4 regions of the Vibrio sp. RC586 genome follow, and region 2 is predicted to be linked to each of the others. Evidence: predicted binding sites of a transcription regulator. Region 2 holds the regulator's gene; each other region holds the start of a gene.

Region 1 (8,208 bases), on a different contig from region 2:
TTATGTTAGCGCAATATGCGGATTCGGTCATCTTGGTGATTGATGCAAGCCACACCCGAACACCAGTGGTGCGTGAAGTGGTTGGAAAGCTCACTCAACAAGGGACTCGAATTGACGGCGTAATTCTCAATCGTCTGAATGCGAAAATAGCGTCAGGTTACAGTGGTTACTACCATTACCAAGCCTACTATGGTGAAGAAAATAAACCAGGAGCCACAGAGTGAATAGTGTGTGGCAAGCCGGATGGCGAGCTTGCGTTATCGCATCAGTGCTGCTCGTGATCTGTCTGGCTTTCCAGCAAGGGATTGCTTCTTTATACGCTCTGAGTGCTGAAAAAGAGCTACTGACTTGGAATGACACACCAGCCAATATGTCAGCTGTTGAAGAGGCACAATTCGCTATCCAAAAGGCCATTGAGCATAATCCAGCTCATCCGCAGTATACTTTTTTGGCGGGGAGAGTCTGGCAGTGGCAAGCCTACCTAATGAAAGAGGATGCGCAGGACAATGCTTTGAAGAGAGCGAAAGCGTATTATCTCGAAAGTGTTCAACAGCGACCTACGTGGCCTGATAGCTGGGCAGAGCTATTAAAGATTGAGGCTCAATTATCCGAACGTGAAAGCTTAAGCCCAGAGCTTAATGAATATATGGCGATGGCTGCGCATTACGGGCCGTATACCCTAGCGGTGAATATGGCAATTTCACAAGTAGGACTATCGAAATGGTCTTACTGGAATCGTGAGCAGAAGTGGCTCGTTATTGAGCATCTAGCGCGTGGGCTGAATGGGAAAAACAGTCGACACCTTTTGGCTGATTACCTAAAATCGACTCACCAATTTAAACTGGCTTGCACTTTAGCTTCGCGCCGTGAGCCTAAATTAGAGATCCGCATTTGCAACACTGTCTTAAAATAGGCCGCCAAATTTATCAGCAACGCCCAGTTTCAGTGTTGCTGCTTGGTGTGCTGGGGTTATTTACCGTTCTGGCTTCTTGGTTTAAGTCACTGGGTTTTCATGCCGATTATGTGTACCGGATGGAAATCGCGGTTGGTGGTGATACGCACTTGCATAGCTTGCTCGCATTGCTGCTAACGCTTGCGCTGTATCACGTACTGTCAGCCACCAGTCACAGTTATAAAATCGTTGTTCTCACCGGTGTATTGATTGCGATTGGCTGCCTTGTCGATGAAGGAATGCAGGCTTTTTCGCCTTTGCGCACTTTTTCTATCATGGATATTTTGGCTAGCCTCATCGGCGTGACCCTCGCTAGCTTAATGAATACCTTTTTGGCTGGTGTGAAGCAACGCAAGCGAAAAAGAGCTCGTTAAGCCCTTCTTCGCCGTGAGTAAGATAACGTCAGTAAATGACGCGATAGCGGCTCGGTTTATGATTCATTGCCAACACGAGGTTGAGTAAAAAGGCTCCAAGGATAGAAAGACCGATCGTCAACGGTGATACAAAGAAGAACGAAGCAAGTAGGATCAAGCCATCAATTGCCATCTGGCTTTTACCTACCGAGATGCCAAATCTATCCTGAATAAACAAACACAACACGTTAAAGCCGCCTAAGCTTGAACGGTGGCGAAACAAAATCAGCATTCCCAAACCCATCAATACCCCACCGGCTACTGCGCAATAGACCACATTCACTTTCTCAAGCGTTATCAACATCGCGAGATGATCAGCAAATAGCGAGACTAAAGCACCTGAAATTGCACTATTAAATGCAAAACGGGCTCCAAAACGTTTCCAAGCGAGCAAGTAGAATGGGCAGTTAGAGAGAAAATAGAGCACGCCAAAGGTCAGTGGTAAAAATTGGGTCATTAACAGTGCTAAGCCGGTGGTTCCCCCCGTCAATAAGTGCCCAGCTTGTAGAAAATAGACGCCTTGTGCGACCAGAAATGTCCCAGTCAGAATCGCGATCCAATCTTCTTTGTGTGAATGTTTTTCCATAAATAAGGTTATCAAGGAAGAGAATGGCGCGGATGTTAATGAAAAGTCGATATTTTCGGTAGCTAGGGAGGAAAAATTGAGGTAAACCTATGTCACATCCGCTTTACAGGGTGTAAAGCAAAAAATTGACAGTTTTGTCGTTTAGACGCCACTTCTATCGTCAAGATGAAAGCTGTCTTCATGGTTATGAAAAAACTGCATGATAAATTCGTGAATTTGGGCTTTATGATAAAGATCAAATTATGTAGAATGCGCGCCATAAAGTGATGACGAAAACGTTTGCGTAGAGTCATTGTGTGGTTTTTTTGCAATTTCAGTCAATCTGAGTCAGGAGATACAGATGCTTAAGCGTGATATGAACATCGCCGATTACGATCCGGAGCTATACGCTGCCATTCAGGAAGAGACGCTTCGTCAAGAAGAACATATTGAACTTATTGCTTCAGAAAACTACACCAGCCCGCGTGTAATGCAAGCACAAGGTTCTCAACTAACCAACAAGTACGCAGAAGGTTACCCTGGTAAGCGTTACTACGGTGGTTGTGAGTTCGTGGACAAAGCTGAAGCTCTGGCTATTGACCGTGCTTGCCAACTGTTTGACTGTGAATATGCGAACGTTCAGCCTCACTCAGGCTCTCAAGCCAACAGTGCAGTGTACATGGCACTGCTTAATCCTGGTGATACCGTTCTGGGTATGAGCCTTGCACACGGTGGTCACTTGACTCATGGCTCTCCAGTAAACTTCTCTGGTAAACACTACAAAGTGATCCCTTACGGCATTGATGAAGCGGGCCAAATCAACTACGACGAAATGGAAGCGTTGGCCTTTGAGCATAAGCCAAAGATGATCATCGGTGGTTTCTCTGCCTATTCACAAATTGTTGATTGGAAACGTATGCGTGAAATCGCCGACAAAGTAGGTGCTTACCTATTTGTCGATATGGCACACGTTGCGGGTTTGATTGCGGCTGGTGTTTATCCAAGCCCAGTGCCTTTCGCACACGTTGTGACTACGACTACGCACAAAACTCTGGCTGGCCCACGTGGTGGTTTGATCCTGTCAAACGCTGGCGAAGAGATGTACAAGAAACTGAACTCAGCGGTGTTCCCTGGTGGCCAAGGCGGCCCTTTGATGCATGTGATTGCGGCTAAAGCCGTTGCGTTCAAAGAAGCGATGGAGCCTGAGTTCAAAGCTTACCAAGCACGTGTTGTGCAAAATGCGAAGGCTATGGTGGCACAGTTCCAAGAGCGTGGTTACAAGATCGTGTCTAACAGCACTGAGAACCACCTCTTCTTGGTCGATCTCATTGATAAAGACATCACAGGTAAAGATGCGGATGCGGCACTCGGTGCAGCAAACATCACAGTGAACAAGAACTCAGTACCTAACGATCCTCGTAGCCCATTTGTGACTTCTGGTATTCGTGTGGGTACGCCGGCGATCACTCGTCGTGGTTTCACTGAGCAAGATGCAAAAGATCTCGCTAACTGGATGTGTGATGTTCTAGACAACATCAACGACCAAGGTGTTATCGAAGCGACTAAGCAAAAAGTATTGACGATCTGTCAACGCCTACCTGTGTACGCGTAAGCACGCAGACCTGAACAACGTGAAGTTGCAACCCACGGGTTGCAACTTCAGCCAGAAGGGTAGTAGTGATAAAAAAAGCCTGCGATATTCGCAGGCTTTTTATTGGAATATGGTTTAGTGACCGCTTACTTACTCACGCTGATCATCGTGCCGGATTTGCACTTGAACATGTAGTACTTGTTGCTTTCGGTAAATTTACCCAGACCTTCCCCATCACAGTAATCCACGTTGATATCGCGCATGATGTCGAGGGTTTTCTCGGTTTTTAGAGCAAACTTCGCGCCATCGGCACATACGATACGCACTTGACCATCATCACTGACTGAGTAAATGTTTACTTCGGTATTACAGAGTTCAAAAGACGCTTCGCGGTAGTTATCTTGCTGGGTATTGGATGAACAGCCAGCCAACAGCGCTGCCACGGTAAGAGCGAATAAGCCGATACGAGTCATTATTGTTTTCCTTGTAGTCAGTTTTCACTCAACAGCGCGTTCAAGTTTGTGAGCGAAAAATAATCGAAACTTAGCGTAAGCCTATAGAACCCAAGCGCAGGATTCAAGGTTAAAGAACCGATATGGTGAGATTATGATGCAGGATCTCATCTCAGCTAAAGTATCAAGCCAGCGCATTGGCTGGCTTGATAGGGAGTATATGGGTTTATTTGACTTCTAAACCTTTGGCCTGCAAGTCAGCATGATAAGAAGAGCGCACAAAAGGACCACAAGCAGCATGAGTAAAGCCGAGTTCTAGCGCGATCTCTTTCAGCTCATCAAACTCTGCTGGTGGCACGTAACGCTCAACCGGTAAGTGGTGACGGCTTGGAGCCAAATATTGGCCAAGAGTTAGCATAGTTACGCCGTGTGCGCGCAGATCTTTCAGCACTTCGACGATTTCTTCTTTAGTTTCGCCTAAGCCCATCATCAAGCCAGACTTAGTTGGCACCTCTGGGTGCTGCTCTTTGAATTGACGCAGCAGTTCTAAAGACCACTTGTAGTTTGCACCCGGGCGTACTTTGCGGTACAGGCGCGGTGCCGTTTCCAAGTTATGGTTGAACACATCGGGTGGATTGTCTTTCAGAGCTTCTAGCGCTACTTCCATACGACCACGGAAATCGGGTACCAGAGTTTCGATTCTGATGCTCGGATTTAAAGCGCGGATCTCACGGTTACAGTCAGCGAAATGTTGCGCGCCACCATCACGTAGGTCATCTCGGTCAACCGAGGTAATAACCACGTACTTGAGCTTCATATCATGAATGGTTTGTGCGAGCTTCTTCGGTTCTTCCGCTTCAGGCGCATTCGGACGACCATGGGCCACATCACAGAACGGGCAACGACGAGTACAGATGGCACCTAAGATCATAAAGGTTGCCGTGCCGTGGTTAAAACACTCTGCCAAGTTAGGGCAAGAAGCTTCTTCACAGACAGAGTGAAGGTTGTTTTTACGCATGGCGGCTTTGATGTCTTGAATACGCTGGCTATCGGCTGGAAGTTTGATCTTCATCCATTCTGGTTTGCGCAGAACTTCTTTCTGCTCTGCTGGCATATTTTTTACCGGAATCAAGGCCATTTTATCGGCATCGCGGTACTTAACGCCGCGTTCCATCTGAATTGGTTTACTCATGATTGTATGCTTCTGTGCTGAATTCGACTTGCTCGTAGTCCAGTAGGGTAACGAGTTCTTGGATTAATGTTTGTTCAACCTGTTCCATCCCAATTGGGCTGTATAAATCGCTCAATTGAACCATTTCCATTCCAGCATAACCGCAAGGATTGATGCGCAAGAAAGGAGCCAAGTCCATCTGAATATTGAGTGCTAGCCCGTGGAAAGAGCATCCTTTACGGATACGCAGACCGAGAGAACAGATTTTTTTATTCTGTACGTAAACACCTGGTGCGTCAGGTCTTGCGGCGGAGTCAATCTGGTAGTGTTTTAAAGTATGAATGACTATGTTTTCAATATGAGTGACGAGCTCTCGTACACCAAGGTGCTTACGTCGTAGATCAATTAAAAAATATGCCACTAACTGACCGGGGCCATGGTAGGTCACTTGTCCCCCCCGATCACTTTGCACGACAGGAATATCTCCAGTATTGAGGAGATGCTCAGCTTTGCCTGCTTGCCCTTGGGTAAATACAGGGTTGTGTTCGACAAGCCACACTTCATCACGTGTCGTAGAATCACGTTGATCAGTGAATTGATGCATTGCCTGCCAAACCGGAGTGTAGTCCTGTCTACCAAGGCGTCTCACCAATAGCTGGTTTTCCATTCTTGTCATCCGCCAGAGATATATAAAGTTTTTCGATTATAAACTGCTTGCCAATAATGAACTACACATGTGGGGGAACTTTTTGACCTTGATAACAAGGTGGGTTTATTAATTTTATGAAAAATAAAGGAAAAGCAGCCTAAGCTGCTTTCAAAAAAATTTTAATATATAAAAAAACTGCGTATTTACAGTACCATTCGCACGATATCGATTTCACCTAACTCTTTATAGAGAATTTCAACTTGCTCAATTGAGGTCGCGTTAATCGTGACAGAAACGGCGTGGTAGTTTCCTTTTGCGCTTGGTTTTACTCGTGGGCTGTAGTTGCCTGGAGCATGACGCTGAATCACTTCCAATACCCGTTCTGGTAGCTCAGGCTTAGCATATCCCATCACTTTGTAAGTAAAGGAACATGGGAATTCGAGCAGATCTTTTAATTTTGCATCAGAGTTGATGTTCAGCATGGGGACACTCCAGTTTGAGCATTGGAAAAACGGGACGAAATACTACAGCCATTCGGCTAGGATCTCAAGTCAACAAAAAAGCCGCTTTATGCGGCTTTGGCAGTCGTATGTATTGATTGAGTATGGTTTTAATTAGAACCAGCTTTTGAACAGCAGAACTAGGTAATCCCACAGACGGCTGAATAGGCTACCTTCTTGAATATCTTCCAGTGCCATTAATGGGTATTGAGCAATGTCATTACCGGCCAGTTGATAGTAAAGCGTACCAACCACATCACCTTTTTTCAGCGGTGCTTTCAGCTCTTTCTCTAGTACAAAGCTTGCCGTGAGATCTTTCGCTTGGCCACGCGGTAATGTCACGTAAGTGTCTTTATCTACGCCTAGAGCAATAGTATCTTTGTCGCCCATCCAGATGGTTTCATTAACGAAAGTTTCGCCTGCTTTATGTGGAGCCACAGTTTCAAAGAAACGGAAGCCGTAGCTCAGGAGTTTTTTGCTTTCGGCTTTACGTGCGTTTTCGTTATCAGTCCCCATGACGACAGCAACCAAACGCATGTTGCCTTCTGTTGCAGAGCTAACGAGGTTATAACCAGCGCCGCTAGTGTGTCCGGTTTTGATACCATCCACATTCATGCTTTTATCCCAAAGCAAACCGTTACGGTTGTATTGGGTGATGCCGTTATAAGTGAACTTTTGCTCAGAGTAAATCGCATACTCTTCAGGGACATCACGGATTAATGCTTGACCAAGCAAAGCTAGGTCGTATGGCGTTGAGTATAAATCGGGATTATCTAAGCCATGTGAGTTGGTAAAGTGCGAATTTTTCATGCCGAGCGAGCTTGCCCAAGCGTTCATCAAATCCACAAATGCATCTTCCGTTCCTGCCACATGCTCTGCCATTGCCACACACGCATCATTACCTGATTGGATGATGATGCCGCGGTTAAGATCACTCACTTTTACCGTTGTGCCGACTTCAACGAACATCTTTGATGAATCTGGGAAATTTTTTGCCCAAGCATTTTTACTGATGACGACATCATCGTTAAGCGAGATGTTGCCACGTTTCACTTCTTGGCCGATCACATAACTGGTCATCATTTTGGTTAAGCTGGCAGGAGAGAGTTTAGTATTCATCTCTTTTTCGGCCAAAACTTTCCCTGAATGGTAATCCATCAATACGTAACCTTTAGCTGCGATTTGTGGAGCGTCTGGAGTCACGATAGGAGAGGCAAAAGCAGTGCTGCTTAGCGTGAGAGAAAGCGTAACTGAAGACGCTAACACGGATTTTAGGATTGATTTTTTCATGGTGAATGCTTAGTTCTACTTAAGTGTCCGTAATCTTAACAAAAATAACGTCTCAAACCAGACCTGATATGCTCGGGTCAGGTTTGAGTGGTCATTGAGTTTGTTTATTAATCGCTTTAATAAACGCGCTGTCGTAGCCTGCGGATTTTACTTGTTCAAGTAAGGTCTGCGTCAGGTCATCGTCAGTAAATGGGCCGAGATACAGGCGATGCGTACTATTTGTACTTTCTACGAAGCTCGGCGCCGATAAACTCTGACCTAAGTTTTGCGCCAAAGTTCGCACACGTTCAATATGTTGTGATGAAACCACCTGAATGACGTATTCCAGTGCATTGCTTTTGCTTTTTGGGCGCGGTTTAGCGGGTTTATCGACAGTGATCACTTCGATACGCACGTTGGCTGTACCGGCTTGAACAACACCGATTTTGTAGGCTGCCGCATAACTTAAGTCGATAACGCGGCCTTCATGGAATGGTCCACGATCATTAACGCGCACAATGGTCGATTTACCATTGTCGGTATTGATCACTTTGACATAGCTTGGAATGGGCAATGTTTTATGTGCAGCAGTCATTGAATACATGTCATAAATCTCGCCATTAGACGTGAGATGACCATGAAATTT
Region 2 (8,208 bases):
TCGTGATCGCGAGCTACCAATTCCAACACTGTATTTAATGGGAGAAAAGGATTACATGTTTATTCACCCAGTAAAAGAGATGGTGGCGCTGCATGCGCAGAGTGAGCTGTATGAAATTCCCGGCTGTGGTCATGTCTGTAATGTTGAACAGCCGGATCTATTTAATCAACGCTCCATCGAGTTTATCCAACGTCAGATCAGCTAATCCTTTAATCATCAAGCTGGGTATAACCACACTGCCAACAAACCGCAAATTGCCCTTCGTGGCTTTCACCACATTCAGGGCATTGCCAGCGAGTTATTGCGGGCGGATTAAAAAAATCAGCGATAATTTGTTCAGCTGCCTTTTGCTGTGAAGGATTCACGAGCCATAACGATGGTGCGCTATTTTGATCTATTGGAATCTCACCGCGCAGCGCAAACAACATTTCTCCCCGCATCTCACACCGAATGCCCTGCTGACGCAGTAGTTGCATCAGCATATGGGCTTCCAATGGGTTAGAGGCAGTGTAAATCTTCATGCTAACAATTAGATGCTTACTTAATTGAAGATTGGATGGTGCGTTGCTGGAACTTATTCATCAACCACTTAACGATAATTGGGAATACCCCTAGTAGCACAAATGAAGCAAGGACAGGGAAGGACACGATTTCACCTAAACTTGAAATTTCCGCCAATTGTGTACCCGCATTCAGATAAACCGCTGTGCCGGGTAGCATACCTAGTTGGCTTACCCAGTAGTAGCGCCAAACAGAGATTGGGGTCAGTCCCATAACCAAGTTAATCAAAAAGAAAGGGAAAATCGGGATGAGGCGTAGTGAGAGTAAGTAAAACGCACCATCTCGCTCAACACCTTGGTTGATGGTTAACAGTTTATCGGCAAACTTCGCTTGAACCCAGTCACGCAAAAGAAAGCGACTACTGAGGAATGCGAGGGTTGCGCCAATGGTACTAGCGAAGGAAGCAAGTAGTAGACTGAGCCAAAAACCAAACAGCGCAGCACCCAGTAGAGTAACAACGGTTGCTCCAGGGATGGAAAACGCAGTCAATAAAACATATACCACAAAGTAAATGAAAGCGGCTTGCAATAGATGGGCATCAATATAGCTTGCTAATTCTGCTTGTTTGGCTTTCGCCATATCCAACGTGAGATATTGGCTAAATTGCGTCACCAAGATGGCGGTAATCGCGATCAAAATTAAGGCAATGATGAGTTTTTTATTCATGTAAAGATACCTAGTAATCATTTCGATGTTTTGGCAAGTGACAAAACACTTAAGTCAAGTATACCCAAACTATTTGGAGTTGCAGGTTGGCAGCAAGTCAGCGTAGCCAATACCTAACAGCCTCAGGAATGAATACACACATACTCACTGAGTTCAAACTCGCCAAATTAGGCGTGATTGCTGAGACTCTAAGAATAAAGAAAGGGGAAGAGCAGGATTTCTTTCAAAAAATAACGTGCCCAGATGGACACGTTATATGTACGTATGTCTTGGTGTGTTCACACCTAAATCTTGACGTGATTATGAACCTAAAACAGTAGGTTAGAGGTGCCTCAAGAGTTCATCACGACGATTTTGTGGGATCACTGACCAATGCTTACCTTCAATCGCACCTTCTAGAGCCCATAGCAACTCTAAGCTAACTTCTGCTGAGTGAGTACGCTGAATCGCTTTATACGCTTCAACAGCACCATGAGAGTGTAGTGATTCAACATTCTCAATCCCTGCTTTTTTGAGCATCCTTTCGGTTGCCAAGCGTAAGTTAGGCAGATCTTTTAAGCGCTCAGGTTTTGCTTGAGCTTGCGTTTCACGCTCTGCCTTAGCGACTTCAAGTGCAGCGCGAGCTTCAGTTAAGATGGAGGTTGGATTGCTCCAACAATCTTCAGGTAAAGCGTAGTACTTAGTTACGACAGGAAAGCCACGTTTCTTATAAACGTAAGGTTCATAACCTTGTAGTTTGAATTTTTCGATTGTGGCATCGTCCGCACGGATGTGCAGCGTTTCATTAACCACAAGCGCAAACATAGTTTCGTCGACGAAAATACCAAAGCCACCAAACATTGAACGAGATTTCACACGTCCTAGCTGCTCAAAGAGCCGCATTGAATCTTTTAATACTGGTTTATTCATGCTGTTAGTCTCGGAGTATTGTTACATACGCCACCAAATCAGGTCCGAGAAAATTAGCAAATGCATGCATCGGCCATGTCAATGATGAGTCAACATAGTGTATGCATTTTTTGCCATCGGTAACCCCGCTACCTACCATAAACTTTTGGTTTAGGCCGGAGGCTTTGCGTCCCACTTTTTCAAATGGTTTGCCCTGTGCGTGACATTTTTCCTGATAAAAATTAACCAATCTTGGCTTATTCTCACAACTTGGTATTTCAAATGTGAGAATAAGCTAAGTTATTAATACCTATGCTACATAGGTTTTGTCAAATTTATGTGACAAGCTTTCAAATATAGGCGTCATGAATTGTCAAGAAAGTTAGTTTTTTGTCAAGTCTTTCACTGTGTCGCGCTCGACAATTTCAGGATGCATTTCGAAAATTCGACGTTCGTGTTCTTTATCCTTGATGCGCTCTAACAAAATTTCAAAGGCGTTTTTCCCGACACGACGTTTCGGTTGGTGTACGGTAGTCAGCGGTGGTGAGAAATATTCCGCTAATTCAATGTTGTCGTAGCCAATCACGGAAATGTCTTCAGGTACACGGATGCCTTTTTGTTGCAGACGGCTCATCAAACCAAGTGCCATAGTATCGTTGAAACAAAACACCGCAGTTGGACGCTTATCCATAGCAAGGATTTTATCGGCAGCTAGCACCGCCGTATCACACTCAAAGTTGCCTTCTAAAATCCAATCTTCATTAACCGGCAATTTTGCCTCAGCCATAGCACGGCGGAAGCCTTGAATACGCTCTTGGCATGCTGCTTTAACAAAGTGACCGCTTAAGCATGCAATATCAGTATGACCACGGTCAGTCAGGTATTTGGTAGCCAAGTAACCACCTTCTTCTGAATTGTCGATGATTTTATCAGCGTGTGAGGTTTCTGGACCCCAATCCATGATTACTTTTGGAATGTCTTTGTGTGCATCCAGCATCTCTTGTAGCTCTTGGGTCAAGTCTGAACACATGACCAAAATGCCATCAACCCGTTTTTCAGCCAACATGCGAATGTAATCACGTTGCTTTTCATAGATGCCGCCTGTGTTACACAAGATCAGAGTGTAACCTTGGCGATAACAGTAGCTTTCTACGCCATCAATCACTTCAGAGAAGAACAAGTTAGTGGATTGCGTCACTAACATGCCGATGGTGCGAGTGGTGTTACATTTCAAGCTCCGTGCAACAGCGCTAGGAGCATAGTTGAGCTGTTTAACCGCTTCTTGCACTTTCTCCTGTGTGGTTTCAGCCACAAAACGAGTTTTGTTAATGACGTGAGAGACGGTAGTCGTTGACACGCCAGCAAGGCGTGCCACATCTTTAATCGTAGCCATAGAGTGTTCCTGTCGATGACTGCTGATGCCAGCGAATATTATTGGTTAATTAAATCAGCAGAAGTAAGGCGAGACTGAGCGAATCTTCACACTCTGTGCAGCAATGAGCGGTACTAGGCCGTACGTAAAGCGCTTCAATCACAATGCCTAAAGTAATAAAAATACAAAAACCGCCAAAAATTAGCGGTTTATATTTTTATTCGTTTTTTATCGTTTGCGGGTGGATTTTAGACTGCAAATCTGTTCACCGCAACGAAATTCATTCATCAAACTTTAAGTTATTTCGCGATCAATTCGTCTAGGCAAACTCTATTTACTGTGCCAAAGAGTCAGTTTGGTGTTGAACGGCAACCTTAAGTAAGAGAGTGACAAGACACTTATTCGATATTCGTATTCAGCTCTTGAAGGTAATCTTTGTCTTGTCTCACGAATGCCAATGTTAAACGAGCAACGGCTGCGTAAAGTCCAAAGTCATCAAATTGAGTGCAACGCTCAACAAAGGTGGGTAACCAGTTGAGTAAGTGTTGTTCGATAAATTCAGCTTGTGCTTTCGATGCGTTATCCAAGTCCGCAGCCTGTTCATTTTGATTAGCACTAATGGCAAGGTGAGCCAAAAAATCGAGCTGAATTGCGAGATGGTCGGCGGGTTCATTGAGGTTTTGAGCCACCTTAACGCCTTGCGTGGCGAGAAGCTCGCGCATTTTTTGTGCGGGTTTACCGTTTAGTAGCCCTTTATCCGTGTAGACAGATGCGTAAGGTAGAGCTGAATCACGATCGGACTTCAAAAATAAATCACAGAAATCCGCAGCAAGTTCAAGCTGAGCATCGGTTCTATCTTGCAAACGATTCAGCGCTTCTATCAAACTTTTCACATCTGTGGTTAGGCTTTCTTCTGCCGCGAGTCCAGTCAAAAATGTGCGGATTTCCGCTGAATGGTAGTGTGCGAGATCTTGTTCAGTCAGCTCTTTAATAAATAGGCTCGACAACCACCAATAGACTTCTGCGCGTTTTTCATTGAGGATTTTCAGTTCTTGTATCATTTTTGCACTCCCAATCGGTTGGCTCTTAGTCTAAACCATAAAAATGAACAGCTATCATGCTGAACATGTCTATTTGTGAAAAGATGCAAATGAGTTGTGAATGTGCTGAGTGGGGCTTGAGTTGCATCAAGAAAAAGTGATGTTTCTCACGATTTTTCTCGAAATATTAATAAATATGAATAGAATAACCCTGCGATAAATCCAGTTATTTAAAATGGTGCATTATGAGCTATCACGTACTTGTGGTTGAAGACGATCTCGTTACCCGCAGTAAGTTGAGTGGTTACTTTCAAAACGAAGGCTACCAAGTCACACAGGCGGAAAGCGGAGCGCAAATGAGAGAAGCACTAGAACTCAATGATATTGATCTGGTGTTGCTGGACATTAATTTGCCCGGTGAAGATGGTTTGCTATTGACGCGAGAACTACGCGGCCAATCGGAGATTGGCATTATTTTAGTGACAGGACGCACAGACAGTATCGACAAAATCGTTGGCCTTGAAATGGGGGCAGACGACTATGTCACAAAACCCGTTGATTTACGTGAGCTGCAAGTGCGAGTTAAGAACTTGTTGTGGCGTATTTGCCTTGCTCGTCGTGATAACAGTGCAGACAAGCAAGACGATAAACTGGTTTATTTTGGTGAGTGGACATTTGATGTTCAGCGTCGTGCACTTAGCCGTAACGGCGAGCCAGTAAAGTTAACTAAAGCTGAATATGAGCTTTTAGTAGCGCTTTCTTCTTATCCTAATCAAGTGCTAAGCCGAGAGCGCATTTTGAACATGATCAGTCATCGAGTGGACGCTCCAAACGATCGTACCATTGATGTTTTGATTCGCCGTATGCGCGCCAAGATGGAAATTGATCCAAAGAACCCACAGATTTTTGTCACCGTACATGGTGAAGGTTATATGTTTGCGGGTGATTAGCTTTGGTTTAACTCATCTTGCTTGATGAGCACTTTTGATAAGAGAGTGTAAGGCAAATAAAAAAAACCGGCAGTTCGCCGGTTTTTTTGTCGCTCGTGGAAAGTTTAAGGTGTGGCAGGAGTAGGCTCAACCGCGGCATCGCCAGCTACTGTCTCTTCAATTACAGCGGGATTGGCTAGAGGCGTTTCTACATCGCCTGCTACCGTATCGCGCAGTTTTTGCCACAATAATCCCAGAGTTTCGTACCAATACTGTTCAGTCTGTTCAAGATAGCGGGCTTTAGGGATGTACTTATCCCACGGCTGAGCAATATTCAGGTGGCCGAGGAAATTGGTCGGGGCAGGTATTGGGTTTAACCCTGCCGCTTCAAATTCACGCATGGCGCGTTTCATGTGGCTAGCCGAGGTCACTAACACCATACGTTTCTGCTGTACAAATGCGGCGGCTTGACGCGCTTCTTCCCACGTATCTTTAGCGGTTTCTAGCAAAATAATGTCTGATTTGGGTACGCCGAGTGCAAGGGCGACACGCGCCATCATACGTGCGTGGCTTACCTCACTTCCTCCAGCATATCCAGAGAGGATCATTTTCGAACCTGGATACATACGGTTAATCCGAATGCCTTCGGCAAGTCGCATTAAAGCCGCGCGGCTGAGTTCAGATGTTGGGGGAATATCATCGTCCACCACATGGCCGTTACCCAATACCATGACGTAATCGACAGTCCCCTCAACGGGCAGAAAAGCCGTATAGGTTCTTTCGAGTGGCATTAAGAGGCGAGTCGCTATGGGTTGGAAAGAGATAAAGAAAATACCGGTGAGAGAGAACAACACCACAAGACAACCGGTTTTACGTTTTGCTGTGAACATGATCAACATCAGGCCCACGAAACCAATGATCAGCAACGCTGGCAGAGGCATTAACAGTGAAGAAAAAATTTTTTTCAGCTCAAACATAGAAAAACAGTCCGAAAAAACAGCACTTGATTATAAAAAGAGTCGAAGCCTCTTTATTCCTGCCATTCCTATGACAGAATAGCGGGCACGATTCGTTATCATAACTCAAGCTACCGTGACAGAAGATCGCAATTTCGACGATATTGCCCACAAATTTGCAAAAAATATATACGGTTCTGACAAAGGTGAGATCCGCCAAGTCATTGTTTGGGAAGATTTGGAGCAGCTTCTCAGTCAACTGGACACGCAAAAAGTTCCCTTGCACGTGCTCGATGCGGGTGGCGGCTTGGCGCAAGTATCGCAAAAAATCGCTCGCCTTGGGCATCGAGTGACACTCTGTGATCTTTCTTCGGAAATGTTGCAATTGGCCGAACAGGATATTGCAAACAATGGCCTGCTTGAGCAGTATCGCTTCGTCCATTCACCAGTGCAGACGATTCAAGCACACCTTGATGCGCCCGTGGATTTGGTGCTGTTTCATGCGGTGATGGAGTGGTTGGCGGAGCCCAAACCAGCGTTGCAAAATTTGTTGGCGCAAGTTAGAGCGGGCGGCATGGTGTCGGTGATGTTTTACAACTATCACGGTTTGGTTTACAAAAACGCCGTGTGTGGCAACATTCCGCACGTGCTAGAAGATATGCCGCACCGCAAACGGTTTAAATTACAACCGCAGAAAGGCTTGCTCCCCGAAGAGGTCTATCAATGGATCGAAGAATCGGGTTTTGAGATCTGCGGAAAATCCGGTATTCGCTGTTTCAGTGATTACATCGGAAACATGAAAAACATGGGCGAATACCAGTATGAGGATTTGGTGGCACTGGAGCGCAAATTCTGCCGTCAGGAGCCTTACCTCTCATTGGGCCGATACATTCATGTATGGGCTAAGAAAAAACAATAACAGGAAACACAATGAGTGAGTTTACTCAGGATACTGTGCAAAAGCCTATCGACGAACTCGTCACTTGGGTAAAACAGTATGACTTCTCATTGAATCTGCCTACTGAGCGGCTGGCATTTTTGTTGGCGATTGCTGTGCTCAGTAATGAAAGATTTGATGAAGAGCTCGGAGAAGGGGAACTTCACGATGCATTCGCGATAGTCACGCGCTTGTTTGCAGAATCGGGAGAAGCCTCAGCCTTTCGGGCTAACAATGCGATTAATGATCTGGTCAAGCAGCGCTTATTAAGCCGTTTTACCAGCGAAATAACGGAAGGTGCCAGCATCTACCGTCTGACGCCTTTGGCGATCGGCATTACCGACTACTACGTTCGTCATCGCGAATTTTCCAAACTGAAACTATCTATCCAACTCTCTATGGTCGCGGATGAGATGGCGAAAGCCGTGGAATCTGCGCAGCAGGGTGGCAGTGTCGCTCATTGGCGCAAAAACGTGTTTGGCGTGCTCAAATATTCGGTGAGTGAAATCTTCGATCGCATCGACCTTAACCAGCGTGTGATGGATGAGCAGCAGCAATCGGTCAAAGAACAGATTGCGGATCTGCTGAATAAAGATTGGCGCGATGCGATCAACAACTGTGAAGCCTTGCTGTCTGAGACTTCCGCCACACTGCGTGAGCTGCAAGATACCTTGCAAGCGGCAGGCGATGAGTTGCAAACGCAAATCCTCGATATTCAGGAGTGCGTGTATGGCGATCTGGAATTGGACTTCATCGAAGAGACGCTGTTTGCGCTGCAAATGAAGCTCGACCGCATTACGAGTTGGGGTCAGCAGTCGATTGATCTTTGGATCGGTTACGACCGCCACGTCCACAAGTT
Region 3 (8,208 bases), on a different contig from region 2:
AAGCAGGTCGTTTTCGTGCTGACCTTTATCACAGATTGAGTGTTTACCCGATTTATGTGCCGCCACTGCGTGAACGCAAAGGCGACCTTTCTCTGCTTGCTGGATATTTCGTTGAGCAAGCGAGACGAAAGCTCGGCATTACTCAACTTAAACTGCACGCCGAGGCGTTAAGTCAACTCATCCAATATCCTTGGCCGGGCAATGTTCGCGAACTAGAGCATGTGATCAATCGGGCGGCACTCAAGGCAAAAGCACGCCAACGCGGGCGCCCCGTAACGACACTCAAAGCTGAAGACGTGGGTGAATTACAAGGGCCAAGAGCACCCTTGGTACCACAAACACCATCAGAGGATTTTGTGTTGAGTGAAGCACTCCAAGATTTGGGATTACGAGAAGCGACTGACGAATTCCAACGCCATTTGATCAGCGAAACGTTAACCCAAGCCAACTTTAATTGGGCCGAAGCAGCACGCCGTTTACACACCGATCGTGCTAACCTCACTCGACTGGCGAAACGACTGGGACTCAGCGTTTCACGCAGCCATGCGATTGAACGCTCACATTAACTGTTCGAGGGAGTTACAGTCATTTGTGCAGGATGAGAACGAGGGAATACGCGTTCATACTCCTGCATAAAATCACATCGGATTAACTGCTCTAGCTGATTGGCACGTTCTGTAGGACAAAAAATCATAAAGTGAACCACCTGCTCACCGGTCGATGAACTACTGATTTCAATATGCGGCTCCGCACTTGGCAAATCGACACCGGCGTGCCGCTCAATCACCGTATTGTACCGGCGAGCAACATCCATAAAATGTGCAAAATGCTCATCAATTTTTTCATGCAGCACTGGAACTAGAGGGAAAAGATTCACAAAATCCGGCACCACAATATTGAAGTTATGGAAGACATAACGCTTCATAAAATTCAAATTCTTGACCGGAAAAGAGAAAAACATGCTGTTAGGCAAAGTCGCGGTTTTTCCGGTGTAATTGTACTGCCCATGATGTAGGTCGATTTCTTGGATCACCGTTGCCATCAAGTTGTGCTCAATCACTTCGCCACATACAGTTCCCACTTCAATCCAATCCCCAATGCGAAATGAGCGAGAACTCGCCCGTTGAATTGACCCCGTAAAACACAAAATAATCTCTTTTGAAGCCACGACAATGGCGACTGCAATTGCCGTAACCGACAGCGCAAACTCACTAATTTCAGATTGCCACAGCATGAATATGGCAAGCAAAGTAACCGTAAACACCCCATTTTTGGTACGAGACATCCATTTGCGCTGCTTTTCGGTAATGAGGGGGGCATCTCCACGAATGTTATCCAAAATGATGCGGCGCACTGAAATAACGCCTAGTAAAATTAAGGCTGTCAGCAGCAACTTATGTGTGAGCAAAAAATTCACCGCTATGCTCAGTTGTTCCATGTCATTCTCCTACTACGGCTTAACCCGCCGCTTTCATCTGGTTGTGTTGCTTGTCGCGCCAATTTCAACATTGAACACCCTTGCGTGACAAGTTCTATCCCCAAACTCTTGGCTCCTCGGCAAATTTCATCATAAAAAAAGCCGCTTAATGCGGCTTTTCAAAGGAAAAACGTTTACTGCCGATAATGCAGTGCCGTTTTCTCTGCGAGTTTAACAATCACTCGAACCGCAGCTTCCATCCCTTCAATCGTGATGAATTCATGAATACCGTGGAAATTGTATCCCCCAGTAAAAATGTTTGGACAAGGTAGCCCCATGAATGAAAGGCGCGCCCCATCCGTACCACCACGAATCGGCTTAATTTGAGGTTCCACATCGCACTCGATCATCGCTTGTTTTGCCAGTTCGATAATATGCGGATGCGGCTCAACCATTTCCTTCATATTGGAATAGCTCTGTTCAAAGCTCACTTCAACGCAGCCTTTTTTGAGCTGCTGGTTTAATTCCGCCACTTTCTCTTGCATCAAATCTTGGCGCGCTTGTAAACCATTTGCCTCAAAGTCCCGCAGAATGTATTTCAACTCAGATTTAGCCACACCCATGGTCGCGCTCGAAAGATGATAGAAACCTTGATAGCCCTCAGTGTGCTGCGGTGTTTCAATTTCCGGCATCATCAAAATAAACTGCGCCGCAATGTGCATCGCGTTAACCATTTTGTCTTTCGCCGTCCCAGGATGCACATTCACACCATGACAAGTGACGGTCGCCGTTGCAGCATTGAAATTCTCATACTCCAACTCTCCGATCGGGCCACCATCAATCGTGTAGGCCCACTGCGCCGCAAACTTCGCAACATTAAAGTGGTTCGCTCCACGACCGATTTCCTCATCCGGAGTAAAAGCAATCGAGATGTCGCCATGCGGAATGGAAGGCTCGGCGAGCAATATTTCGATTGCAGTTATAATTTCAGCAATCCCCGCTTTGTTATCGGCACCAAGTAACGTTGTACCATCGGTTGTGATCAAGTTATAGCCATGCAACAGATGCAGATCGGGGTATTGGATTGGCGAGAGCACTTCATCCCCTTTACCGAGGGCAATATCACCGCCTTGATAATCTTCAACGATTTGTGGTTTCACATTCTTACCGCTGGCATCCGGTGCGGTGTCCATATGAGCAATAAAACCAATCGCAGGAACTGAGTAATCGACATTGGATTTCAATTTGGCCATGACATAGCCATGCTCATCCAGCGATACATCACTCAAGCCTAACTCCAAAAGTTCTTCATAAAGCGCCTGTGCAAACACTTTCTGCCCCGTTGAACTTGGGCTATGGTGGTTTTTCGGTTTGGATTGAGTATCAAAAGTGACATAGCGCATAAAGCGCCCAACAAGATTTTTCATAAACAAGCACTCATCATTTAAATACGCAGCGTTGGTGAAACCTCGCTGAAAGGGTATAAGCAGTGAATTGCATCCCATACTACGTATTCTTGCCGCAGATGAGTTGCTACAAATCAGTTTTTCACCGATTAATCGAAACTCGCTGTGCTTCTTAACTTAAAAAAGTGATGAGAGATGGAGCGACATAAAGAAAAGCCTACCCCGTTGGGTAGGCTTGATATTCTTGCCCTATAAACAACTTTGCATTGTCGCCAATCACATAGCGAATGTGAGTCGGTGGTGGCTAAATTGATTTATAACGAGATGAAGATACCCGCTAAACAAGCACTCATTAGGTTAGCCAGTGTGCCAGCAATCACGGCTTTGATACCGAGGTTTGCTACGTCAGAACGGCGCTCTGGCGCAATAACACCAATGGAGCCTAGCTGAATGGCAATAGAACCGATGTTAGCAAAACCGCACAACGCAAAAGTGATGATCACTTGGCTATGCTCAGAAAGCAGTGCTTTGTGCTCAACAAAGTCTATGAAGGCGACAAACTCGTTCATGACGACTTTCTGGCCGATGTAAGAACCCGCCGCCAGAACTTCATGGCTAGGAATACCAATCACCCACGCCAGTGGCGCAAATAGGTAACCAAACAGTGCTTGCAGAGTGATCCCGCTAAAGCCAACCAACTCACCAAGATTTTCAAGGCCAGTGTTCACCATGGCTATCACACTGACAAACGCGATAAGCATGGTGCCTACGGCTACAGCCACTTTCATACCGTTCATCGCGCCGCTGGCGAGAGCATCAATCAAATTGCTGTCTTGGGCTTTGTCCAACTCAACTTGGCTTTGATCAATAGGGGTACCACGCTCAGGAATGATGATTTTTGCCATCATCAAGCTACCTGGTGCGGCCATAAAACTCGCCGCAATCAAGTATTTCAGATCAACACCCAAACCTGCATAACCACCTAACACGGAACCCGCAACCGATGCCATACCACCCGCCATAACAGCAAAGAGTTCTGAGCGAGTCATATTAGCTAAGAATGGGCGCACAAGCAGTGGTGATTCACCTTGTGAAAGGAAAATGTTACCTGTTGCAACCAGAGATTCCGCCTTACTGGTACCCAAGAAACGTTGGATACCACCACCAATAAACGCAATGACTTTTTGCATGACGCCAAGGTAATAAAGTGCAGAAATAAGCGCACTGAAGAAAATTATGATAGGTAAGACACGAATCGCGAAGATAAAGCCCGTATCCGCCAGATCACCAAATAAGAAGCGAATACCAATATCCGCAAAGCTCAGCAAGCCTGAAACACCGTTACTTAAACTGCTCAGAGCGGCTTGTCCCAATGGAAAATAAAGTACTAACGCTGCAAAACCAATTTGCAATAACAGAGCGCGAGAGACGGTTTTCCAATTAATCGCACTGCGGCTTTCAGAGAGCAGATACGCGCACAGGATCAGTACCGTAACACCGATGATTCCAAACAAAATCGCCATAATTTACCTAGAAAAATGTGAGTAAAAACAGGGAAACCCATTGCTTGGTCTAGGTGTAGGCGGAGACAATCTCAAAAGGAGAGAATAAAGCTTTATTGCTCACTAGCCATTCACTTCAACAGACACAAGCTTGGGAATTAGCTGGTCCGATCCTTGGGGTCATTCACATTTCCTTGTGACGGCTTGTACTGGCAGAGCAACCGGCTCTTAGCCGGACGCGAAGTATAACGATAAAAAAATGAGTTTCATCACATTTTTTCACGCAAACGTTTATTTATGCCATTTTTCCTTATGAAGACCCAAATCAAGCAGAGTGAGCGTGGGACAAATAATGGCTTAAGGCATTTCAATAACAAGCACCAACCAAATGGAACGCATATCACAAATGAATATTCTTTTATTTATTATTCACCAAGCAAGCTAGCGTTAGTCATAAAATCAGCCTACGTTTAACTGAATTTCTTCTTCCTTTTATCGCATAACCATTACTAATAACGTCAGTGTTCGCGCCTCACGTGTTTTTCGAAAACCGTGAGGCGTTTTTTCAGCTCAACCTCACTTTTTGTACATTTTCATCTCCTAAATCTCTCTTTAGCACTCCTCAGAAAAATAGATAAGGTTATGATGCGAGTGACCGCCACAGCAGATTTAAGTACAACAGTTATACTTAAACAACACCAACTAAGGAGAGTTCGATGCACAAGCTAACCATAGACCTTGTCTCAGATGTCGTCTGCCCTTGGTGCGTGATTGGCTACTACCGATTACAACACGCATTATCCAGACTACCGGAGATAGATGTGACGCTGAGATGGCACCCTTATGAACTCAACCCAAGGTTAGCCATGGGAGGGGAAAATTTGCGTGAGCATCTTAGTAAAAAATATGGCACTAGCCTTGAAGCGAGTCAGCAAGCGCGTAAAACCTTGACCGAGTTAGGCCGTGAAGTGGGGTTCGATTTTAACTTCTTTGATGACATGCGCATTTACAACACGCGTAAAGCCCATCAGCTACTCTTGTGGGCTAATCAGCAAAATAAACAATTGCCACTGACATTGACACTATGGCAAGCCTATTTCCAACAAGGTAAAGCGATTGATGAAGATGACGTGTTGCTTGAATTGGCCCATGAGGTTGGTCTGGAGCGTGCAGCATGCCAACAAATTTTGGCTGATGATTCTTGGGCTAAAGCGGTCGCAAATACGGAGCAACAGTGGTTACAAGCGGGCATCCATGCAGTACCGACCTTGATTATTGAGCAAAAATATTTAATTTCCGGAGCTCAAACTAGCGATATTTTGTTAGAGGTAATACAACGAGTCTCTGCTGAGACTGCCGCTTAGCCATGCTCCCGCACCTGAAGCTCCGATTGGTGCTGCTGTTTTAGTCAAAAATAAATCGAGCCGCAAAGCGGCTCGATAAAATGATGAGTAACGGATGAGCATCAGTTAGTGAATCGGTGTTTCCGCTTTCACATAATATTGACCAAAATAAGCCTCAAGCACTTCTGGAGTCAGTTTGCCTTCCGCTTCCAACTGTTTGAGTTTTTCTGCAATCGCTTTTTGCTCTTCCAGACTTGGCAGCTTGGTTTCTGGTTCTTCAGCAATCTGCTGAGACATCAACTCCAGCTCTTTTTCGAAATCGTTCATCACTCTTTACCTACTTGGTTTTTACTGGCCGAAAGTGTAACTAACTCCCGGCAAGGTTTCTAGAGTTTAAAGTTACCCACCAATTTATCCAAACGTCCGGAGAGTTCACGCAATGATTTGCTCGCATCAGCCAGCTCTTCTGCCGTTGATGTCGTCACTTCATTGATCGCGTTAATCTCTTCAATATTTTGGTTAATGGTGTGGACAACGGTCGATTGCTCTTCTGTTGCCGTTGCGACTTGAGTGTTGCGATCCGAAATATCATGAATACGCTCTGAAATACTCATCAGAACCTGTACTGCCTCATCGGAAGCGGCAACCCCTTGATGCGTCACTGTTTTACCTGCATCCATCGCAGACACTGCATTTTTTGCGTCAGTTTGCAGTTGGTTGATCATTTTCTGAATTTCTTCTGTGGAGGCTGCGGTACGACTTGCTAAGTTACGCACTTCATCAGCAACCACCGCAAAACCACGACCTTGATCACCCGCACGGGCCGCTTCAATCGCTGCGTTCAACGCCAACAAGTTGGTCTGTTCTGAGATACTGCGAATCGCATCCAAAATAGAGCCGATTTCTTGAGTGGTGGATGCTAATTGCTCAACCACTTTGCCTGTATTTTCAATATCATGAGCTAGGCGGCTAATTGCATCTTTAGCTTTATTAACCACATTGCGGCCCTGATCAGTATTATCTGATGCCTGATTGGCGGTTTCTGCTGCGGTTGCCGCATTCGAGGCAATCTCGCTGATCGTTGCCCCCATTTGGTTAATCGCGGTCACAACTTGAATGGTCTGATCGCGTTGCTGTTGGCTGTTATCATGAGTAACTAAAGCCTTACGCGATACACCTTCTGCTGCGACTTGCAGCTCACGGCTCGTCTGCGCCACGTCTTTAATTGACTGATGGATTTTTTCAATAAAACCATTGAAGCCCTTTGAAAGCTGAGCGATTTCATCATTGCCTTTCACTTCAATACGCTGTGAAAGATCGCCATCTCCTTTACCCAGATCGGTAAAGCGTTTCGCGATCTGATTGATTGGCATTGCGATACTATTGGCGAGAAAAATCCCCATCAGAATAAAGATCGCGGCAACAACGAGGGTGGTAAACATCATGCGTTGTGCTACGGCATCTAGCTCAGCAAACACTTCATGTACGGGCACAGTACCAATTAAATACCAGTCCATACTTTCGATATAGAGGCTCGCAACCATCACTTCTTCGCCTTGATAGTCGGCCGAAATCAAATTAAAACCTGATTTATTGAGCAGAGCACTCGCACCTGAACCATAAATCTGTTGCAGCGTCGATTTCACTTGTGCTTGTTGGCGGTGGATCTGTACCTCACCCTGCGCATTGGTTAAAAACACAAAGCCCGTGTCTTCGATTTTAAAGCTATTCAGTAGCTTGACCATATCATCCATCGATTTCGACATGCCTGACATCGTATCGCCGTTGATCAACTGATAGTTGGCGAACATTTTGACGTCACCATTAGCCTCTTGGAACATGCTCACCATGGTGGATTTGCCTGAACCCGTAAAACCGAAGAACCAGCCATCTTGTTGCGGGGTAAGCTCTCGCAGGAAGCCATTTTGGTTCCAGTAATAGGCCGTTTTGCGGTTGGCAACCGAGGCATCATTGAGCTTATATTGGTCACGCAGGTTGTTTAACTGCTTCACCAATAACGCTTCAGTAGCAGGATCTCGTTCTGTTGTAGAAATCGCCTGCTGTACAAATTCGTTACTTGCGATCTGCTGCGCGGCCGACAACAGTTGAATAACTTGGTGATCAATATCACTTTTGATCAACTTCAAAATATCGGGTAATTCCAAATTGACCAAGCGATGTTCTAATACTTCTCGCGCTTGACGCTGTGCCATCACACCTACAATTAGGGTTGAAGCCAGCACCGCTGGGGTAACCCCTAACACAACCTTTTGCTTAATACTCATCTGATGCAGTTTGAACATATTCTCCGCCTAATCATGGCTATCACCGAAACCTCTACATTATCGACTTAAGATCACGAAGATTGAGAAAATTCTTACAAATCTCAAGCACAAACTTGCAATGCGTCACACTTTTGATTGAAATCACCAAGTGATGTTTATAAATCGTCTGTTGGCATTCATTAAGATAGACGCTTTTATTCGTATTTTGAGTGATCATTTGCCCTTTTGATGAGCTTTCTGCCTTACCATAAAATT
Region 4 (8,208 bases), on a different contig from region 2:
GCCGCGACCCGCTGGGCGATCGGGCTGGGTGTAGACCGCAATGATCTCGTGCTCCGAAGACAATAACGCCGCCAAGTGACGGGCGGCGAAATCCGGAGTACCTGCAAAGACAATACGTAGTGATTGGCTCAAGGTTACCTCACAGTAATTTATTTTTTCTCATTGAAGCGTTTAACTTTCTCTAGCTTCTCTTTAATACGGTTGCGCTTAAGTGGTGACAGATAGTCAACAAACAGCTTACCCGCTAGATGATCGAGTTCATGTTGTACACAGATAGCCAGTAGGTCGTCAGCTTCAAAGCTGTACTCTTGACCATTGCGATCCTGTGCTTTCACTGTCACTTCTGCAGCGCGTGGAACTAACGCTCGTGCGCCTGGGACAGATAAACAACCCTCTTCAATACCATCTTCACCGCGTTTTTCGATGATTTCTGGGTTAATCAGCACCATAGGCTGATCGCGAGTTTCAGAAATATCGATCACCACGATACGTTGATGAATATCGACTTGAGTTGCCGCCAATCCAATGCCTTCTTCGGCATACATGGTTTCCAACATGTCATCGATGATTTGTTGGATTTCTGGCGTCACTTTCTCGACCGGTTTTGCAACGGTACGCAGTCGATCATCTGGGAATGTTAATACTTGCAATACAGACATATACACTCGAAATGTTGAACTGTGCCGAAACAGCTTAATGCGTGTTGGCTCAATTCTAGACATTTTAAGACCCAAATGACAGCATCCGGACGTGATTTCTCCGATACCCCGTTATTTTTTCGACCAAGGAAGCTAGGTCATGGCACGACTAACCCGTTATATTGCCTGCGCTTTATTACCGTTCACTTTACTGAGTGGGCAGGTAAGGGCGGATGAGCAAACTCCGCTGACTCTCAAACAAGGTGCACCGAAAACGTATACCGTGGTGAAGGGCGATACCTTGTGGGATATTTCGGCGCTGTATCTTGATAGCCCATGGCTATGGCCAAGGCTTTGGCAAGTCAACCCAGAGATTGATAACCCACATCTGATTTATCCTGGAGATAAACTGACGCTGTTTTGGCGCGATGGACAACCCGTACTCAGCCTAAAACCGATGCGAAAACTGAGCCCGCAAGTGCGTGTATTGGAAAAACAAGCCGTTCCGACTGTGCAGGAAGGTTTAGTGTTGCCTTATCTGCAGTCCGACCGCCTGATGGAGAGAGCGGCCTTGCAAGATAGCGTGCGGGTGATTGGTTCAAGCGATGGTCGTAAATATCTGACCAAGCAAGATCAGCTGTACATCACAGGAGTACAAACCGAGAAAAAGTGGGGCATTTATCGCGAAGTGGCACAATATCAGCGTGATGATGAAGTGATGGTTGTGCTGCGTTTGGTCGCGACCGGTGAGCTCGCCACGACAGAGAGCAATTTCAGTGGTTTAACCTTGCAAGAACAAAATCAAGAGATTTTGGCTAACGATATTGCGTTACCGGAAGTGGAGATTGAAGAGCGACAACTCTCAACGACTTTCTATCCGCAGCCTGCTCCAGCTGGGAGTGAAGCGCATATCCTCGGTTCGCTAGAAGGCAGCCAGTATGCGGGGCAGAATCAAGTTGTTGTAATTGATCAAGGGAGTAGTGATGGCCTTGCGCAAGGCAGTATGTTTGAACTCTACCAAGCAGGCGCGAAAGTTAACGGTAAGAAAGGCCAGTTTACTTACCAGCAAGAAGGCTCAGAGGTGGATGTACAGCTACCCAGTCTAAAAGTGGGCACCTTGATGGTGATCCGCCCTTATGAGCGGTTTAGCTTGGCATTGATCACCAACAGTTCAGCCCCGATCAGTAATGATGTGCTGGCACTGTCGCCGCAGATTGCAAACCAAGAAGCTCAAGCAGAGGTTGCGCAATCTACGGAACAAACTGATTTGGTTAATGATGCCAGTTAATGAAGGATCAGGACTTAGCCATTTGGCTAGCGCTTTGCTTCACCCCTAAGCTGGGTAGCAGGACAATTTCCCATCTCCTTGCTACCCAAACGCCAACGCAACTGCAAAGCGTTACGCCAAAGCAGTGGTTGGCGCTAGGGCTCAAATCAGAACAATTGGTGTATTTAACCACGGAAGCCGCCAAGCAAGCCGAGCAATGCTTGCAATGGCGAAATGGTGCGAAAAATCGCCACATAGTGACGCCGCATTGCCCGCTTTATCCCCGCCTATTAAAAGAAATCTCAGTTCCTCCTCCGGTATTGTTTATTGAAGGGATATGCGGGGCTTTGCACGATCCTGCCGTGGCGATTGTCGGTAGTCGCAATGCCACGATTGATGGTCGACAAATTGCGCGTCAGTTTGCTAGCGAGTTAGTTCAATCTGGATTAGTGGTGGTGAGTGGGCTTGCTATCGGTATTGATGGACATGCCCATGATGGCGCTTTGCAAGCACAAGGGCAAACTGTGGCTGTGTTAGGTTCTGGTTTGACTCAAATCTACCCCAAACAGCATCAAGGACTCGCTGAGCGGATTATTACACAAGGCGCTTTAGTCTCGGAATTTGCACCTTATGTGCCTCCCAAAGCTGATCACTTTCCGCGACGCAACCGTATTATTAGTGGGTTATCGCTTGGTGTGGTCGTGGTTGAAGCTGCGGAGAAAAGTGGCTCTTTGATCACCGCGCGTTATGCGGCAGAGCAGGGGCGTGAGGTCTTTGTGGTTCCAGGTTCTATTTACAATGCCTCTAGTCAGGGTAGTAATCAGTTGATTCGTCAGGGGGCTTGTTTAGTTCAGAGCGTGCAACAAATTCATCAAGAGCTCAAAAATGCACTCACTTGGTCACTCTCTGAGCGGGTTCCTTACCAAGCCACACTTTTTTCTGCTCCGCAGGGCGATGAAGAATTGCCATTTCCCGAGCTGTTAGCTAACGTAGGAGTAGAAGCTACACCTATTGATATTCTCGCAAGCCGGACCCAGATACCGGTGCAAGATATCATGATGCAGCTCTTGGAGCTTGAGCTCCTTGGGCATGTGGTTGCAGTACCTGGTGGCTATATTAGAAAGGGGAGAGGCTAGCTATGATGATGGATATTCTGATGTATCTGTTCGAAACCTACGTCCATAGCGATGCAGATTTGCAAGTGGATCAGGACCAGCTGGAAGATGAACTGCTGCGTGCTGGGTTTCACCAAAAAGACATCTACAAGGCCCTCCACTGGTTGGAAGAGCTGGCGGCTTTGCAACAAACCGATGCACAAACCGCAATTGCGAAAAGTGCACCCACTTCAATGCGTATTTACGCGCCGGAAGAGATTGAACGACTGGATCTCGAATCGCGTGGTTTCCTGCTGTTTCTTGAACACATCAATGTGCTGACCCCAGAAACTCGTGAAATGGTGATCGACCGTGTCATGGGATTAGAAACCGATGAGTTTGAGCTTGATGACCTGAAATGGATCATCCTGATGGTGCTGTTCAATGTCCCGGGTAATGAAAATGCTTACACAGTGATGGAAGAGCTGCTGTACAGCAAAGAACAAGGCATTTTGCATTAAGCCTGTGAATTGTCTATGAGCAGTAAAATCGACCCACAACTGTTTGCCGCCCATGAACATGCGCTGCAATCTTCACCCTGTCCTCGATGTGGCGCAGAATTGCAGCTGCGCCACGGTAAACACGGGCCTTTTTTCGGCTGTACTGCGTATCCGGGGTGTGACTACATTAAGCCTTTGCATCAAAATGATGGCCATATCATCAAAGAGTTAGGTGTGCCTTGTCCTGAGTGTGGACATGAGCTGGTGCTACGCCAAGGTCGTTACGGGATGTTTATTGGTTGTAGCCATTATCCGCAGTGCCATCATATCGAGTCGATGGATTCGCCTAATCAAGCGGAAAGCTCTCCAGATATTATTTGCCCTGACTGTGGTAAAGGTCATCTCATCGAACGAAAGTCTCGCTTCGGCAAGCTATTTTATGCCTGTGATGCTTACCCTAAATGCAAATTTGCGCTCAACGCTAAGCCGATTGCTCAGACTTGTGCCATGTGTGGCTTTACGGTGATGGTTGAGAAAAAGAGCGCGGCAGGTATCCGTTATCAGTGCGCCAATCGTCAATGTGGGAATATTCAGGACAGTTAACCTCGGTTTTTGCCCATCGCATAAAAATTAAAGCCGCGTTAGACGCGGCTTTATTACATTAGTGAGGTATGGATTAAGGCTGAATTTCCTTTGCTACTGCGTGTACGGCAGGAAAAGCCTTCTCATCTAACACGGTCGCTAATTGGCATAGTTTGCGTTGCAACTCACCACTGTAATCAGCGGTCACATTGATGTGTCCCATTTTTCGCCCTGGGCGTTTGGCCTTGCCGTACCAGTGTACATGGCAACCTTCCATTGCCAACACTGAAGATGGGAGCTGGTCTTCACCGAGAATATTGATCATCGCGGTTTCACGAACCAGTTTGGTGCTACCCAGTGGCAAACCACATACCGCGCGTAAGTGATTTTCGAACTGGCAGGTTTCCGCGCCTTGTTGAGTCCAGTGACCGGAGTTATGAACTCGTGGTGCGATTTCATTGATCAGTAACTTGCCTTTTACTTCAAAAAATTCCAGCGCTAATACACCGACATAGTTAAGCTGCTCAGCCACCGCTTTAAACATCGCTTCCGCTTGGGTTTGCAGAGTAGGTGCATCAATCGCCGTCGAAAGGCTGAGTACACCTTGGATGTGAACGTTTTCTGCTAAAGGATAAACCACAATATCACCTGCGACGTTGCGAGCACCCACCAGTGATACTTCGCGATTAAAAGCCACAAATTCTTCTGCCACAATCGCTTGTTCTGGATTTGCTTCAAGATACTGTGCTAACTCACCCCAGATATTGTCGACCTGAGCTTGTTCTTTTAAACGCCATTGACCTTTGCCGTCATAGCCACCGAGTGCACTTTTCAGCACCATAGGCAATCCAATCTCAGAGATAGCTGAGGTCAGATCGTCTCGGCTACGAATAATTGCATAGCGAGCATTCGCCACTTGGGCACGATCTAATAAGGCTTTTTCTAATCGACGATCGCCACCGGCTTTGATCGCTTCAGCACTTGGGTAAAGCTTGCCGCTGCGAGCACAGAGATCGAGGATCGGATGGGGAATGTGTTCAAACTCAGCCGTGATCACGTCCGCTTGCTCAATCGCTTGCCCCAATCCGTGGCCGAGCACGGTTTGAGTTAAGGGATGCACAATGTTTTCGCTACCGACATCAAACGCAATCGTCTCAATATTCAATGGTGCTCCGGCTAGAGACATCATGCGCGCCAGCTGGCCAGCTCCCAGAACTAAAACACGCATCCGTTACTCCTCCGCAGGATTTGGGTTGTCTAACACGGACTGTGTTTGCTTGGCGCGGAAGACTTCTACCTTGCTCATCACTTCGGGATTGTGAATGCCGATGATTTGCGCAGCGAGCAAGCCCGCATTCGCGGCACCCGCTTCACCAATCGCTAATGTGCCCACCGCAATACCTTTTGGCATCTGCACAATGGAGTATAAGGAGTCGAGGCCAGATAGAGCGCGTGATTGAACGGGTACACCTAAAACAGGCAGGCTTGTAAACGCTGCCGTCATTCCCGGCAGATGCGCCGCACCGCCAGCCCCAGCGATGATCACTTGTAAACCACGTTCTTTGGCGCTTGAGGCGTAGTCGGCCAGCAGATGAGGAGTACGATGTGCCGAAACCACCTTGGTTTCATAAGCCACACCAAACTGGTCAAGCATCTCTGCTGCGTGTTTCATGGTTGGCCAGTCTGATTTGGAACCCATGATAATACCGACTGTCATCTCAAACTCCTTCAGTGTTTAAATTGGTCGGGTAAACCCGTATTGCGGCGCATTATACGGGGATTTTTATCTCAAGCAAACGTTTGCCTTTTGTTGGTGGCGAGAATCACTGGTCAATCGCCATACTATTCGTACACTGCTATTGAGTGATATATAGGAGTCAATAAAGTGGACAATCTGCAACAAGCGGTGCATGTGCTGCAAAGTGGCGGTGTGATTGCCTATCCTACCGAGGGGGTATTTGGTTTAGGCTGTGATCCGGATAACCAAGCCGCGATGCTGCGTTTACTCGCGATTAAGCAACGTCCGATTGAAAAAGGGGTGATCTTGATTGCCGCAAACTATGAGCAGTTACGCCCTTACATTGATGAAGACCAACTGACAGAACAACAATTGCTGCAAGTTTTGGCTTCTTGGCCCGCTCCTTTAACTTGGGTGATGCCCGCAAGTGTTGATACTCCAAGCTGGGTGCGCGGTCAGTTTGATACGGTGGCGGTGCGAGTGTCTAATCATCCGTTAGTGCAGCAATTGTGTTTGGCGTTTGGTAAACCATTAACGTCAACCAGTGCCAACTTGAGTGGGCAACCGGCTTGCACCACACGGCAAGAAGTGGTGGCTCAGTTAGGAAATCAAATTGAGACCGTGTTGGAAGGTGAAACCAGTGGCCGTTGTGGTCCGAGCGAAATTCGCGATGCACGCAGTTTACAAGTGTTAAGACAGGGATAACCCTGCGCAGGAGAGAACGTGAAGTCAAACATAGATAAACAAGCAGTGAAGAGCTTTTTGCTGCAGTTACAAGATCAAATTTGCCAGCAATTGGAAGCCGCAGATGGCCAAGCGCAATTTATTGAAGATGCATGGCAACGTGAGTCGGGTGAAAAGTTGGGGGGCGGTGGCCGTACCCGAGTGATGCGCGATGGTGCCGTTTTCGAACAAGGCGGTGTAAATTTTTCCCATGTGTTTGGTGAACAGATGCCGGGTTCCGCCACGGCCCATCGCCCAGAGTTGGCGGGGCGTCGTTTTGAAGCCATGGGGGTTTCTCTGGTCATGCATCCGAAAAATCCGTATATCCCAACTTCTCATGCCAATGTGCGCTTTTTTATTGCTGAAAAAGAGGGCGAAGCCCCGATCTGGTGGTTTGGGGGTGGTTTTGACCTTACGCCGTTTTACCCCTTTGTTGAGGATTGTCAGTTCTGGCACCACACTGCAAAAAATCTCTGCGCACCTTTTGGTGCGGACATCTATAACCAGCATAAAGCATGGTGTGATCGCTACTTCTACTTACCGCACCGCAATGAAACACGCGGCATCGGTGGATTGTTTTTTGATGATCTGAATGAGTGGCCATTCGAACAATGTTTCGCCTATATGCAGGCGGTCGGTGAAGGTTATACCCAAGCTTATGTGCCGATTGTCGAAAAACGTAAAAACACACCCTTTACAGAGCGTGAGCGCCAATTCCAACTCTATCGTCGTGGTCGATATGTTGAATTTAATTTGGTGTTGGATCGCGGCACGCTGTTTGGTCTGCAAACCGGTGGGCGTACCGAGTCAATTTTGATGTCGATGCCGCCTCTAGCGCGTTGGGAATACGCTTATCAACCTGAGTCCGATACCCCAGAAGCCCAGTTGAGCGAGTTTTTAGTGCCGCGTGAATGGTGACACTTGAAGTTGTGAGTGATAGGGTCGAGCAAGTGACCCTTTTGATTGTGTAGGCAAGGATATGGCTTCTCAAATCGATCAGTATGTAGTTTTTGGTAATCCCATTAACCACAGTAAATCCCCCTTTATTCATACGCTGTTTGCGCGTCAAACCCAGCAGCCCATGACCTATACCGCGCAATGTGCGCCAGTCGATGGGTTTATCGAGGCCGCGAGTCACTTTTTTGCGCAAGGTGGCCGAGGCTGTAATGTGACGGTGCCTTTCAAAGAAGACGCCTATCGTTTTGCTGGGCGACTGACGGAACGCGCTCGGTTGGCTGGGGCTGTGAACACGCTCAAAAAGTTAGATGACGGTGAAATATTGGGAGACAACACCGATGGTGAAGGCTTGGTGCAAGATCTACTTGCTCAACAAGTGCAACTCAAAGGCGCGAATATTTTGTTGATAGGCGCAGGTGGTGCGGCGCGTGGCGTGCTCAAACCACTGCTGGATCAAAAGCCCGCCTCGATTACGATTACCAATCGGACGTTATCTAAAGCCGAACAATTGGCGGAACTACTGGCACCGTACGGTGCAGTGATAGCCAAACCATTCACAGAGCTTACTCAAAGCTATGATGTGATCATTAACTCGACCTCAGCCAGTTTAGAAGGTGAGTTGCCCGCGATTCAGCCAGTGATTTTCGCTGCCCATTCAATATGTTATGACATGATGTATGGCAAAGGGCATACCGTGTTTAACCAATGG

The links. Region 2 encodes PurR, which represses purine synthesis genes. Its sites were predicted from a motif close to TNANGNAAACGTTTNCNTNA; they were not measured.
Region 1: the regulator PurR is predicted to act here: its motif matches at 2,219-2,238, upstream of glyA (serine hydroxymethyltransferase).
Region 3: the regulator PurR is predicted to act here: its motif matches at 4,605-4,624, upstream of VOA_RS08040 (NupC/NupG family nucleoside CNT transporter).
Region 4: the regulator PurR is predicted to act here: its motif matches at 5,870-5,889, upstream of purE (5-(carboxyamino)imidazole ribonucleotide mutase).

Annotation. Positions count from the first base shown of each region.
Region 1 is NZ_ADBD01000007.1:696,262-704,469, reverse strand. It holds gene vpsO (exopolysaccharide regulatory tyrosine autokinase VpsO) at 1-224, shown strand, start outside; gene vpsP (exopolysaccharide biosynthesis protein VpsP) at 221-913, shown strand; gene vpsQ (exopolysaccharide biosynthesis protein VpsQ) at 892-1,326, shown strand; gene VOA_RS11070 (YitT family protein) at 1,355-1,951, opposite strand; gene glyA (serine hydroxymethyltransferase) at 2,292-3,542, shown strand; gene VOA_RS11080 (hypothetical protein) at 3,668-3,994, opposite strand; gene lipA (lipoyl synthase) at 4,200-5,165, opposite strand; gene lipB (lipoyl(octanoyl) transferase LipB) at 5,158-5,811, opposite strand; gene ybeD (DUF493 family protein YbeD) at 5,997-6,275, opposite strand; gene VOA_RS11100 (serine hydrolase) at 6,408-7,583, opposite strand; gene VOA_RS11105 (septal ring lytic transglycosylase RlpA family protein) at 7,675-8,208, opposite strand, start outside.
Region 2 is NZ_ADBD01000013.1:216,890-225,097, reverse strand. It holds gene VOA_RS04485 (alpha/beta fold hydrolase) at 1-205, shown strand, start outside; gene VOA_RS04490 (putative signal transducing protein) at 210-521, opposite strand; gene VOA_RS04495 (TVP38/TMEM64 family protein) at 538-1,227, opposite strand; gene VOA_RS04500 (TfoX/Sxy family DNA transformation protein) at 1,549-2,136, opposite strand; cyclic di-GMP riboswitch class I at 2,252-2,339, opposite strand; gene purR (HTH-type transcriptional repressor PurR) at 2,498-3,508, opposite strand; gene torD (molecular chaperone TorD) at 3,886-4,548, opposite strand; gene torR (two-component system response regulator TorR) at 4,773-5,477, shown strand; gene elyC (envelope biogenesis factor ElyC) at 5,582-6,433, opposite strand; gene cmoM (tRNA uridine 5-oxyacetic acid(34) methyltransferase CmoM) at 6,549-7,331, shown strand; gene mukF (chromosome partition protein MukF) at 7,343-8,208, shown strand, end outside.
Region 3 is NZ_ADBD01000008.1:560,309-568,516, reverse strand. It holds gene norR (nitric oxide reductase transcriptional regulator NorR) at 1-566, shown strand, start outside; gene VOA_RS08030 (mechanosensitive ion channel family protein) at 563-1,438, opposite strand; gene pepT (peptidase T) at 1,612-2,844, opposite strand; gene VOA_RS08040 (NupC/NupG family nucleoside CNT transporter) at 3,138-4,346, opposite strand; gene VOA_RS0117955 (DsbA family oxidoreductase) at 5,042-5,689, shown strand; gene VOA_RS08045 (chromosome segregation ATPase) at 5,795-5,995, opposite strand; gene VOA_RS08050 (methyl-accepting chemotaxis protein) at 6,055-7,971, opposite strand.
Region 4 is NZ_ADBD01000006.1:1,221-9,428, reverse strand. It holds gene fmt (methionyl-tRNA formyltransferase) at 1-132, opposite strand, end outside; gene def (peptide deformylase) at 150-659, opposite strand; gene VOA_RS14285 (LysM peptidoglycan-binding domain-containing protein) at 799-1,926, shown strand; gene dprA (DNA-processing protein DprA) at 1,926-3,041, shown strand; gene VOA_RS14295 (DUF494 family protein) at 3,044-3,520, shown strand; gene VOA_RS14300 (DNA topoisomerase family protein) at 3,536-4,102, shown strand; gene VOA_RS14305 (5-(carboxyamino)imidazole ribonucleotide synthase) at 4,176-5,309, opposite strand; gene purE (5-(carboxyamino)imidazole ribonucleotide mutase) at 5,313-5,798, opposite strand; gene VOA_RS14315 (L-threonylcarbamoyladenylate synthase) at 5,967-6,524, shown strand; gene hemF (oxygen-dependent coproporphyrinogen oxidase) at 6,543-7,460, shown strand; gene aroE (shikimate dehydrogenase) at 7,522-8,208, shown strand, end outside.